DNA from 3 places in the Terrisporobacter glycolicus ATCC 14880 genome. Region 1 is predicted to be linked to each of the others. Evidence: riboswitches for the same ligand, from Rfam matches in the RefSeq annotation. Region 1 holds a riboswitch; each other region holds the start of a gene.

The links. Region 1 has a riboswitch for S-adenosylmethionine ahead of TEGL_RS03630 (Na+/H+ antiporter NhaC family protein). Riboswitches for the same ligand answer to the same signal wherever they lie in the genome.
Region 2: it holds a riboswitch for S-adenosylmethionine, as region 1 does, so the genes downstream of both, TEGL_RS14885 (O-acetylhomoserine aminocarboxypropyltransferase/cysteine synthase family protein) here and TEGL_RS03630 (Na+/H+ antiporter NhaC family protein) in region 1, are expected to answer to the same signal.
Region 3: it holds a riboswitch for S-adenosylmethionine, as region 1 does, so the genes downstream of both, TEGL_RS15195 (MetQ/NlpA family ABC transporter substrate-binding protein) here and TEGL_RS03630 (Na+/H+ antiporter NhaC family protein) in region 1, are expected to answer to the same signal.

The regions. Positions count from the first base shown of each region.
Region 1 covers NZ_CP117523.1:703,821-708,032, reverse strand. Annotated here, with positions in the region: gene TEGL_RS03635 (undecaprenyl-diphosphate phosphatase) at 1-437, opposite strand, end outside; gene TEGL_RS03630 (Na+/H+ antiporter NhaC family protein) at 685-2,004, opposite strand; SAM riboswitch class I at 2,107-2,211, opposite strand; gene TEGL_RS03625 (pyridoxamine 5'-phosphate oxidase family protein) at 2,312-3,232, opposite strand; gene TEGL_RS03620 (C40 family peptidase) at 3,416-4,212, opposite strand, start outside.
Region 2 covers NZ_CP117523.1:3,007,979-3,012,190, forward strand. Annotated here, with positions in the region: gene TEGL_RS14880 (MATE family efflux transporter) at 1-1,055, opposite strand, end outside; gene TEGL_RS14885 (O-acetylhomoserine aminocarboxypropyltransferase/cysteine synthase family protein) at 1,181-2,470, opposite strand; SAM riboswitch class I at 2,605-2,705, opposite strand; gene rsmH (16S rRNA (cytosine(1402)-N(4))-methyltransferase RsmH) at 2,768-3,706, opposite strand; gene lgt (prolipoprotein diacylglyceryl transferase) at 3,740-4,212, opposite strand, start outside.
Region 3 covers NZ_CP117523.1:3,083,981-3,088,192, reverse strand. Annotated here, with positions in the region: gene TEGL_RS15210 (amino acid ABC transporter substrate-binding protein) at 152-937, shown strand; gene TEGL_RS15205 (amino acid ABC transporter permease) at 978-1,589, shown strand; gene TEGL_RS15200 (amino acid ABC transporter ATP-binding protein) at 1,608-2,240, shown strand; SAM riboswitch class I at 2,335-2,440, shown strand; gene TEGL_RS15195 (MetQ/NlpA family ABC transporter substrate-binding protein) at 2,564-3,370, shown strand; gene TEGL_RS15190 (PH domain-containing protein) at 3,522-4,145, shown strand.

The sequences.
Region 1 (4,212 bases):
TTTGTAACTTTAGGTCTTACATCCTTATTCTGATTTTCAACTACTATAAATAAAATACCAAATATAATAAGCATAGTAGCTACTGTTTGGAAATTATAAAATAGTGCATTTATTTGGTCATCCCATAATAATCCAATTACTGCTGCAGGAATACAAGCAATTACTATTTTAATCCACATAATAATTATGTCTTTTTGTACAAATGGTTTTCTATCAAATTTAAAAGGAAAAATCTTTTTCCAATATAAAATTACAACAGCCATTATGGCACCTAGCTGTATAACTACAAAGAACATTTCTTTGAAAGCTGGCGACATACCTAATTGTAGAAATTCATCAACTAATATCATATGACCTGTACTACTTACTGGAAGCCACTCTGTAATTCCTTCAATAATACCCAATATGATGGCTTTAAATATTTCTATCCATTCCATGTTTTCACCTCATTTATATTTTCTTTATTTGAATAAAAAAAATCCTAATTAATATTTAGGTCTTTTTCTAGTATACCATATAAAGTATGACTTAGCCTCATAATTTTATACTTACTATTTTGTAATAAAATTACAAATTTTTCAAAAAATAAAAATTTAATTTTCCTATTTATCCCATCACAACTATCCTCATTATAAAAAAAGTTATCTAAGATATTTTAGATAACTTTTTATATTAAATAGTTAGCTATGCTATTTTTTCTGATTTTCCTTTATTACTTTTATCTTTTGGAAGACCTAAACCTATAGCAACTATACCACACAGAAACATTAATATTGGATAGTGTAAGTACCCAATTATCGCAAATGGTGATATTCCAGCCAAACCTGCCGCAGTTAATAGTTGCGCTCCATAAGGAATTATTCCTTGCCATACTGATGAAAATATATCCAATATACTAGCTGATTTTTTTGAATCTATTTCATATTCATCCGCTATATTTTTAGCTATTGGTCCAGCCATTACTATGGCTATAGTATTGTTTGCAGTACATAAATCTACAATACTGACTAATGCTGCTATTCCAAATTCAGCACCTTTTTTATTTTTTATTTTACTTTGTATAAAATCAAGTACAGAATCTATTCCTCCATTAAACTTTATAAGCTCAACCATTCCGCCAACTACAACAGATATCATACAAAGTTCGAACATTCCTGTCATTCCTTCCGATACAGCTGTTATTACCCCAAATAAATCTAAAGATCCTGTTATTATTCCTATTGTTCCTGCAAATATTACTCCCCCACCAAGAAGTAAAAATACATTTGCTCCAAGAACTGCACCAATAAGTACAAACAAATATGGTAAAACTTTTACTAACTCATAGTTATATGTTTCATTTGATACGCTTACATATCCTCTGCTCATTACTGTTAATAATATTATAGTAATTATAGCCGCTGGCAGTACTATTAAAAAATTTACTTTAAACTTATCTCTCATTTCACAACCTTGGGTTCTTGTAGCAGCAATTGTTGTATCAGATATCATTGATAGGTTATCACCAAACATTGCTCCACCTACTACTGCACCTAAAACTAGAGCTACTGGTATACCCGTTTTTGAAGCGACTGCTACACCTATTGGACCTATTGCTGCTATAGTTCCTACAGATGTTCCCATTGATATAGATATAAAACACCCTATAACAAATAATCCTGTAACTAATAAGTTAGCTGGTACTATTGATAAACCTAAATTTACTACAGAATCAGCTCCACCCATGGCTTTTGATACACCACTGAAAGCTCCAGCAAATAAGAATATTATAAGCATTAAAATAATATCTTTATTTCCTCCACCTTTACAAAATACTTCCATCTTCTTATTAAAATCAGCTTTTCTATTAAATAGAAATGCTACTGCTGTTGAAATTATAAAAGCTACTAAAGTAGGCATTTTATAAAAATCTCCACTTATAACTCCACTTCCAATAAATAAAACTAAAAATATTACTAATGGCAACAATGCCAATGCACTACCTTTTTGTCTTTCCTTGCTCATAATTATTCTCCCTTCCTTATAATACTTACTATCAGTTGAAATTTTACTTTCAAGAATAAAAAAAGCTTGAGAATAATCTCAAGCTTTTATAAACTATGTTATTCCTCATCTTTCAGCCTTCGCTGCAGGATTTAGCACCTTTTTATATAAATATATATCGGTTGCCGGGTATCATAGGGCCTGTCCCTCCACCACTCTTGATAAGTAAGTAAATATTTATTTTTATTAATTAATATATTAGAATATTTTTTATTTACTGTCAACTTTTTATTATTAAAAAATTCTAATATAACATATAAAGTACAGACTATTTTTCAGGTATATAGATTTGTTTTGTGTCAAATCCCAAATTTTTAAATTTAGAATATAAAAATTCGTACTTACTTGGTACAATTTTTATTACATTCATATCAAAAGGTAATTTTGATATATTTTCTACCTTAATATTTTTTCTAATAAGTAAGTCTATATATTCTTCACACCAAGGTTTTATAATTTCTGCTTCTCCACTTATTTGCAAACCACATAAATTATTCATACTTTTATAATCTTCATATACACAAAGAGATATTTGATTGTTTTTTGAAAGCCCTATAAACTTTAGACCACCTTCACTAGTTATATAAATGTTTCCATCGTAATACTCATATTCTAAAGGTGTTGCCCTTACAAAGTCTCCATATCCAGTAGCAAGTGTACATGTATTTTTATTTTTAAGAAAGGTTTCAATTTCTTTTTTAGTTATATTAACTGGAGGTATAAACTTAGGTGTATTAAAATATTCTCTCAAGTTTTTACCTAATTCTAATACTTTGTTATCCTCAGTAGTAAACTTATTTATAAACATTTCACCCTTTATATACTCACAAAAAATATTTTCATTATTGACAACTTTTTTTAATTGTTCAATCTTATTTAATGCCTCTTGTTTATTTAATCCTATACATACTAAGGCCACTCTTTTATTATTTAAGTCTATTTTATTTTCCTCTATATATTTCAAAATTTTTTCACAGTTATTTTGTCCATACAAAGAAAACACTAAAACAATATTAGAATAATGTTTAATATCATGCGGTGAATCATTAATGTCAAAAGATTTTGCTGGGCCTAATATTGGACATACGGTGTTTGAGATAACCTTACATGTTTCATACTTACTTTCATATAAAATAAGAGTAATATTCATTTTATCCACCTCTTCATAATAAATCTTATTATTTGACATTTATTTTTTAGGAATTATTATCATATATACCTTTCTTACTATTGTTACACTTTTCATAACTCACGTCTATTAAATGTGTAAACATCTTATGTTTTTATTATCTTTATATTTTTTTCAATAATAAAAAAAGGAATTATTAAGATTTACTTAATAATTCCAATATGTACTTTTTCTTTTCGATGATTATAAAACTCTTCTTGCATTTACATAAGTATTTACATAGTACGAACTATTCATATCGTTTATAACAACTTTTCCTTGCCCAGATGCAGCATGGATTAATTGTCCATTTCCTATATAAATACCACAGTGAGTAACTCCACCATTATTTGATCCAACAGTGTCAAAGAATACTAAGTCTCCAGGTTTTAAATTACTTCTACTTACATAAGTTCCATAGTTACTTTGTAAAGATGATGTTCTTGGTAATGTTATTCCAGCAGCATTTTTAAATACATAGTATGTAAACCCTGAACAGTCAAATCCACTAGGTCCTTGAGCACCCCATACATAAGGCTTTCCTAATAATTTTTTTGCATAAGAAATTACCTTACTTGCTGAAGTACTAGTTGAAGTATTAGAATCTGAAGAACTTCCAGAAGATGGTTTTTTACTAGTTAAATATGTACTCGAAACATATCCTGTTACACTTCCACTAGTTATTTTTGACCATCCATTACTAGTTGATTTTACAGTTACTTTTGTTCCATGACTTAATGTAGTTATTACTGAGTAGCTTGTTCCAGCTCCTTTTCTTACATTTAATCCAGCTTTTGAGTCTACGTATTTAGTAGTTGATGTTTCACTATTTGAATTATTGCCAGTACTTGGCTTACTACTACTTAAATATGAACTAGAAACATATCCTGTTACACTTCCACTAGTTATTTTTGACCATCCATTGCTAGTTGATTTTACAGTTACTTTTGTTCCATGACTTAATGTAGTTATTACTGAGTAGTTTGTTCCTGCCCCTTTTC
Region 2 (4,212 bases), 1.7 Mb from region 1:
TAATCAGATAAATTATATGCACTTAAAATTAATGGCATGCTTATAAAAGTAAGTATCACGGCTAGAGATATGCATAAAGTACTTATCTTAACTAATTTTCTTGTATAATATTTTGTTTGATCGTAATCTCCTGCACCTATACATTGAGATGTTACAGAAAGAGTGGCCTGACTAATTGCCATACCAGGTATTATTTGAAAAAGCCCAACAGCATTTGCTACAGCATTTGCTGCAATAGCTGATGTTCCAAAGGTTGCAATTAAATTTAATACAATGATTTTTCCAAGTTGAAACATTCCATTTTCCAAACCATTTGGAATGCCAATATGAAGTATTTTCTTGATTAATATCCTATCAAATTTCATACATATTTTTTTTGATAAGTGAATTTGCAAATTATCATTTTTTATTAATATAAAAATTACTACAGCCGCTACAACCCTAGAAAAAACTGTGGGTACGGCTGCACCTGCAATTCCCATCTTAAAAACATAAATTAGAAAATAGTTTCCTATTAAGTTTATTAGATTCATCATAATTGATATTTTCATTGTAATTTTTGAATTTCCCATAGATCGAAATAAAGCTGCACCACCATTGTATATTGCTATGAAAGGAATTGACATGAATACTATAGTTAGGTAAGTATTAGAATATCCCAAAACATCTTGTTCTATATTCCCAAAAACTGTATTAAGAATAAAATACTTGCATAAATACCCAATTATCATAGTAGTAATAGAACTTAAAAAAAGAAAAAGAATGAGTTGATCAGCACTATTACATGCATTGTTTTCATTTTTCTGTCCTAAATATTGTCCTGCTACAACTGCACCTCCTGTAGCAAGAGCTGTAAATATATTTATTATAAGGATATTTATACTATCTACTAAAGATACAGCAGATACTGCAGCTTCCCCTATACTAGCAATCATTATTGAGTCAACTAAACCTACCGTTACTAGTAAAAATTGCTCTATTATTAAGGGAAAAATAAGTTTATATAAATTTTTATCTGAAAATAAATATTCCCGCGTCTTTGGAGTAATTTCCATCTAATCCCCCCTTATAACATTCACCAATAATTATAACAGATATTTAATTTATATTCAGAATTTTAAAATAATAATTTTACACTATAAAAAAGAAAGATAATATTTATCATCTTCCTTTTTATTTTCTATTTTGATGCTTTTTCTAAAGCTTGATTTAAATCCCAGATTAAATCATTTACATCTTCAATTCCTACAGAAACTCTTATCATATCTGGAGTAACACCTGCCAATTCTTGTTCTTTTTTATTTAGTTGAGCATGAGTTGTACTAGCTGGATGAATTACAAGTGATTTAGCATCTGCCACATTAGCAAGATGAGAAAAAACTTGAAGAGATTCTATAAATTTAATTCCAGCTTCTAATCCTCCTTTTATCCCAAAAGTAAATATTGAACCCGGCCCTTTAGGTAAATACTTTTGACCTAATTTGTAATACTTATTTTCTTTTAAACCTGGATAGTTTACCCATGCAACTTCAGGATGATCATTTAAAAATTCTGTGATTTTCTTAGTATTCTCCACATGTCTTTCAACTCTTAAAGATAAGGTTTCAAGTCCTAACAATAATTGGAATGCACTTTGTGCACTTAGACAAGCTCCTGTATCTCTTAGATATTGAGCTAGAAGCTTTGTAGTATAAGCTAATTTCCCACAATCTTTAGCATAATTTAAACCATTATAAGATAAATCTGGTTCTGTTAAACATGGGAATTTTCCACTTTTTATCCAGTCAAAATTTCCACTATCAACTACCACTCCACCTAAAGTTGTTCCATGTCCTCCTATAAATTTTGTAGCTGAATGAACAACAATATCAACACCATAATCAAATACTTTTATTAAGTAAGGTGTTCCAAAAGTATTATCCAGCATAAATGGAACTTTAGACTCATGAGCTATTTCTGCAATTTTTTCTATATCAATAATATTTATTCCTGGGTTTCCTATAGTTTCTGCATAAACTAATCTTGTTTTATCATTTATTGAAGCTCTAAAACTTTCTGGATTATCAGGATTTACAAAATGAGTTTTAATCCCTAATTTAGGTAACATATTTGCTAGTAAATTGAATGTTCCACCATATATTGTTGGTGCAGCAACTATTTCATCACCAGCTTGAAGTATATTTAATATAGCAGCATTAATAGCCCCCATTCCAGAAGCAAAGGCTACAGCTCCTACTCCACCTTCAAGTAAAGCCATTCTTTCCTGAAATACTGCAACCGTTGGATTTGATATTCTTGAATAAATATGTCCCTCTGTTTTTAATGCAAATAAATCTGCCCCATGATTCACACTCTCAAAACAATAAGATGTTGTCTGATAAATTGGGACTGCTCTAGCTCCTGTTGTCGAATCTGGTTGTTGTCCCCCATGAACTTGTAATGTTGAAAAACCTAACTTTCTTTTACTCATAATTTGTATCCCCCTTGTTATTTAATATAAATAATATTAAACAATATATAAAAAACCTTACAAGTTACATCTAATTAAATAAAAAAGGTTCTTTTATCTTAAAGATAAAAGAACCTTAATAATCTAAGATTTACCTCTTATCTTTCTTATGTTTCCATAAGTAGGATTTAGCACCTATCTAATATAGGTTGCTGGACTTCTTCGGGCCTATTCCCTCCATCACTCTTGATAAGATTTTTTACTATTAATTTAATAAGTTAATTGTATACATGTTTTTATTCATATGCAACAATAAAATTATTTTTTTTGAGCTACTCTAAGTTTTGCACTTCTCGACCTTGGATTTCTTTCAATTTCTTCATCGCTAGGAATTATTGGTTTTCTTGTTATAATCTTAACTTCTGATTTTTTGTCACATTGACAAATTGGAAGTTCTGGTGGACAAACGCAACTTAAAGCTAAATCTTTGAATTCATTTTTTACTATTCTATCTTCTAATGAATGGAATGTAATTATACAAACTCTTCCACCTTTATTCATCATAGAAACAGCATCTTCAATCATTTTATTTATTACGCCAAGTTCATTATTTACTTCAATTCTTATAGCTTGGAAAGTTCTCTTTGCTGGATGTGGTCCATCTATTCTAGCTTTTTTAGGTATTGCTTTTTTTATAACATCAACAAGCTCACCAGTTTTTTCAATTGGACCATTTGCTTCTCTTTCTTCTACTATAAATTTAGCAATTCTCTTTGACCAATTATCTTCACCATAATCTCTGATTATCTTAGCTAATTGTTCTTCACTGTAAGTGTTTACCACATCATATGCAGAAAAATCTTTTCTTACATCCATTCTCATATCTAGTGGTGCATCATGCATATAAGAAAACCCTCTATCAGCTTCATCAAGTTGATGAGAAGACACTCCTAGGTCTGCAAGTACTCCATCTATTTTATAAACACCTATTTTTTCTAATTCTGATTTAATATTTTCAAAATTGCTGTGTACAAATTTTACTCTATCTGAATACTCAGCTAACCTTTCTTTTGCCGTTGCTATGGCATTTTTATCTTGATCAAATCCAATAAATAAACCTTTATCAGATAATCTCTTTACTATTTCTTTTGAATGACCTGCACCACCCATAGTACAGTCCACATATACTCCATCTTCTTTTATGTCTAAATTTTCAATACATTCATCTAGTAGTACAGACACATGATTAAATTCCATTTTTTCTTCTCCTTAAGAGTTACTAGTTAGCCTCTATTTTTTCTTTTTTGATAATATTTTATGTAAAATCACACAAACTATAATAGTTACTAAACTTATTACTTGAGCCATTCTAAGTGGACCAATCATAAGAGAATCTGTTCTAAGTCCCTCTATGAAAAATCTTCCTATTGAATATAAAATTAAATAAAATATAGCTAATTGACCTTCATATTTTTTCTTCTTTCTAAAACACCACAAAAATATGAATATACCTAAATCCCAGATAGATTCATATAAAAACGTCGGATGGACTCTAATGCCATCAACAATTATTCCCCAAGGTAAGGACGTTGGTCCTCCATGTGCTTCTCCATTTATAAAATTTCCCCATCTTCCTATGGCTTGACCTAAAGGTATACCAATCATTACAGTATCAGCCATCTTAAAGAAATTAATTTTTTTAATTTTAGTATATATGAATCCAGCCAATATACCACCAATTAAAGCTCCATGTATAGCCATAC
Region 3 (4,212 bases), 1.7 Mb from region 1:
AATTCATAGATACAAGCCCTTTTAGTGCTATTAAAAAGGCTTATATCTATGGTGGAATATATATTATAAATATTAACCACATAGGTATTAGCCTATGTGGTTTTTTTATTGCAATAATAAATAAAAATTAAATTATTAGGAGGAGAAAAAAATGAAAAAGGTATTAAAAAAATTAACAATGGGATTATCAGTTTTAGTAATTATGATAGGGGTAGTAGGGTGTAATAAAAAAGATGTAGGTTCAAATGATAATGAAATAGTAGTAGGATATGATAATACATATTTTCCTATGGGATATTTAGATGACAATGGAAACACAGTGGGTTTTGATGTGGATTTAGCCACAGAAACTTTCAAGATACTAAATATGAATGTGAAATTTCAAAACATAGACTGGTCGATGAAAGAAACTGAATTAAATTCAGGAAATATAGATGCCATATGGAATGGATACTCATTGACCGAAGAGAGAAAAGAAAAAGTTGCTTATACAGATGCATATATGAAAAATAGTCAGCTTATAGTAACTCTAAAAGATTCACCAATTAAAAAGAAAGAGGATTTAAAAGGTAAAATAATAGGAACTCAACAAGGATCTGCGGGTCAAGAAGCTTTAGAAAAAGATACAAAAGTATTAAAAAGCTTAGATGGCTCACCAGTATTATATGATACTTTTGATAAAGTTTTTAGGGATTTGGAAGCAGGACGAATAAATGCAATAGTTGGAGATGAAACTTTAGTTAAATATTATATAAGTAAAAAAGGTGAAGAAAAATATAAGATATTAGATGATAATTTTGGAACAGAAGATTATGTTGTTGCATTTAGAAAAGATGATACTGAGCTTAGAAACAAGGTAAATAAGACAATAAAAAAAATAAAAGAAGATAAAACTTTTGATGAAATTTATAAAAAATGGTTTGGCAAAGCTGATTAAGATATAAAAATTAAGGAAAAAACAAGGAGGAAATTATATAATGCTAGAAGGATTAAAAATTACATTATCAGTGTTTTTTATAACATTGATAATATCAGTACCACTTGGAATTATGATAGCTTTTATAAGATTATCTAAAAATAAAATGATAAGCCAAATGGCAAATATATATATATTAATTATGAGAGGAACACCTTTATTATTACAACTTGTATTTGTATTTTTCGGTCTTCCTTTAATGGGAATAATATTTGACAGATTTGATGCAGTAATCGTAGCATTTTCATTAAACTATGCAGCTTATTTTGCTGAAATATTTAGAGGTGGAATTCAATCTATAGACAAAGGTCAATATGAAGGTGCTTTTGTACTAGGATTTAGTAAATTTGAAATGTACAGAAAAATAATTTTTCCACAAGTCATAAAAAGAGTGTTACCTGCCATGTCAAATGAAGTAATAACTTTAATTAAAGACACTGCTATAGTTTATGCAATAGGGTTAAATGATATATTGAGAATCGCTCAAATAGCACAAAATCAACAGGCAAGTATAGTTCCCTTAATAGAAGCTGGGGCAGTGTATTTAGTTTTAGTTGGAATTTTGACAATTATGTTTAAAAAATTTGAAAACAAGTATGCGTATTATAGATAAAAAGATGGGAGAAAAATTATGTTACAAGTGAAAAATTTAACTAAATCCTTTGGAAATAATAAAGTACTAGATAATATAAATTTTGAAGTAAACAGTGGGGAAGTATGCGTACTTTTAGGAAAATCAGGTGTAGGTAAAACTACGATTCTTAGATGCATAAATGGTCTTGAAGATTTTGATGATGGAGAAATAATATTAGATAATTGTGTAATGAAAGATAAAAATCATATATTAAAAAATAGAAATAAAACAGGAATGGTATTTCAAAATTTTAATTTATTTCCACATATGTCTGTTTTAGAAAATATAATATCAGCTCCAGTAAATGTATTGAAAAAATCTAAAGAAAATGCAATAAAAGAAGCAAAAGAAATTTTGAAAATGGTAGATTTAGAAGAAAAAATAAATGCTTATCCTTATGAATTATCTGGAGGACAATGTCAAAGGGTTGCCATAGCAAGAGCTTGTGCATTAACGCCAAAAATTCTTTGTTTTGACGAACCAACATCAGCACTAGATGTGGATTCAATAGAGAAAGTTTCTCAAATAATAAGAAATTTAAAGTCAAAAGGCATGGCAATTTTGATAATAACTCATGATATAGGATTTGCTAACAAGATAAAAGATAAAATAATAAAAATAGGAAGCTAATATGAAAAATAAATAAAAGTATAAAAATTAAATTATATAATTTACTTTAAAAAAGAATGGTGTTACTATAATTATCAAATTAAAAAATAAATATCTCTTATCTAGAGTGGTGGAGGGACTGGCCCTATGAAACCCGGCAACCAGTATATTTTTATATACATGGTGCTAAATCCTGCAGTATATTTACTGAAAGATAAGTATAAATTCGCTATTAAAACTTGAGTTTATACTCAAGTTTTTTTATTTTATATGGATGGAATTTCAAGTAATGGAGGAGCTACAGAGATTTTTATTTTACTACAAATTTAAGGGGGAACATTATTATGAAATTAAAAAAATTATTAAACTTAGCACTAAGTGCAGTATTATGTGCATCGTTAGTTGGATGCTCAAATTCATCGCCTGAATCTAAAGAGGATAAAATAATTAAAGTGGGAGCTACATTAGTTCCTGGTGGAGAATTATTAGAAGAGTTAAAACCACTTATAGAAGAAAAAGGATATAAGTTAGAGGTTGTAATATTTAATGATTATGTATTACCTAATGAATCATTAAATAATGGAGAAATTGATGCAAATTTATTTCAACATAAGCCTTATTTAGATGAGGCAGTAAAAAGTAAGGGATATAAAATAATGGCAGGATCTAAACTATATGTTTGTCCAGGAGTATTATATTCCAAGAAAATAAATTCTATTGAGGAATTTAAAAGTGGAGACAAGATTGCCATAAGTGATAATGCTGCCTCAGCATCAAAGTCTTTAAGATATTTGGAGAGTGAAGGATTAATAACTCTAATAGAAGGTGATATAGTTGGTGTTAATGATATTACTAAAAATCCAAAAAATTTAGAATTTGTTCAATTAGATGTGGCCCAAATACCTCCATCATTAGAAGATGTTACAGCTGGATTTGTGGATACAACTTATGCTATACCTGCAGGACTTAGTGCAAAGGAAGATGGAATTTATACAGCACCCATAAATGATGAATATGCTAATTTGCTTGTATATAGAGTAGAAGACAAAAATAGTGAAACAATAAAAGTGCTAGAAGAAGTTCTTACATCTGATAAATGCAGAGAACTTATAGAATCTAAATATAATGGAATTGTAATACCTGTATTTTAAAGTAAACATAGTTGTCTAAATGAAACATATAAAATAATACATTTCGATGAAATTTGTCCTATAATTAATGTTAAAATTATCATGATTGAATAGAAATATTAACATGATATAATATAAATGTATTAAAAAATTAAATAACTTGGAGGACAATATGGCAGGCAATATATTTGGAAAAATGGCAGCAGATACATTAGGTTTATCTGATATAGGTAAGATAATAGATCCAAAGGACTTTAACAAAGTTGATGGAGATGATTATATAATGAATGAAGATGGGGAGAAAATCTACTTTGTTATAAAATCAAAATCAGATGAGTATGTATTTACAAATAGAGGATTAATACATGTTGATGGTGCATCTGCTGTAAGTAAGAAAAGAGTAGTAAAAAGACATGAGTTTCGTAGTGAAAATGTTCATTCGGTAACACTAGAAACAGCAGGAACAGTAGATTTAGATGTTGAAATAAAATTTAGTTTTGCAGACAATTATTTTAGTATAGATGTTGATAAAAAACAAATAGAACAATTAAAAGATTTATATAAAGCTTTATTTGAAATTGGGAAAATACAACATAAAAATAAACAGTCTTATGAATATGGAATGAAAAGCTTAGACATGGCAAATGATGCTATAAGTAGATCTCGTATGGAGGGTAATACTGCTAATATGATAGAGGAAATTACTAAATTTAATTTTAGCTGGATGAGCGATATAAGAGAAAATTATAATAACAAAGATTTTGGATATGTTTTTGAAAAATATATAAATAATTAACAAAGCTAAAGAATTAGAAGTAATCTGAAAATACTATAGAATACAACTTAAAAAGTTATAAAATTAA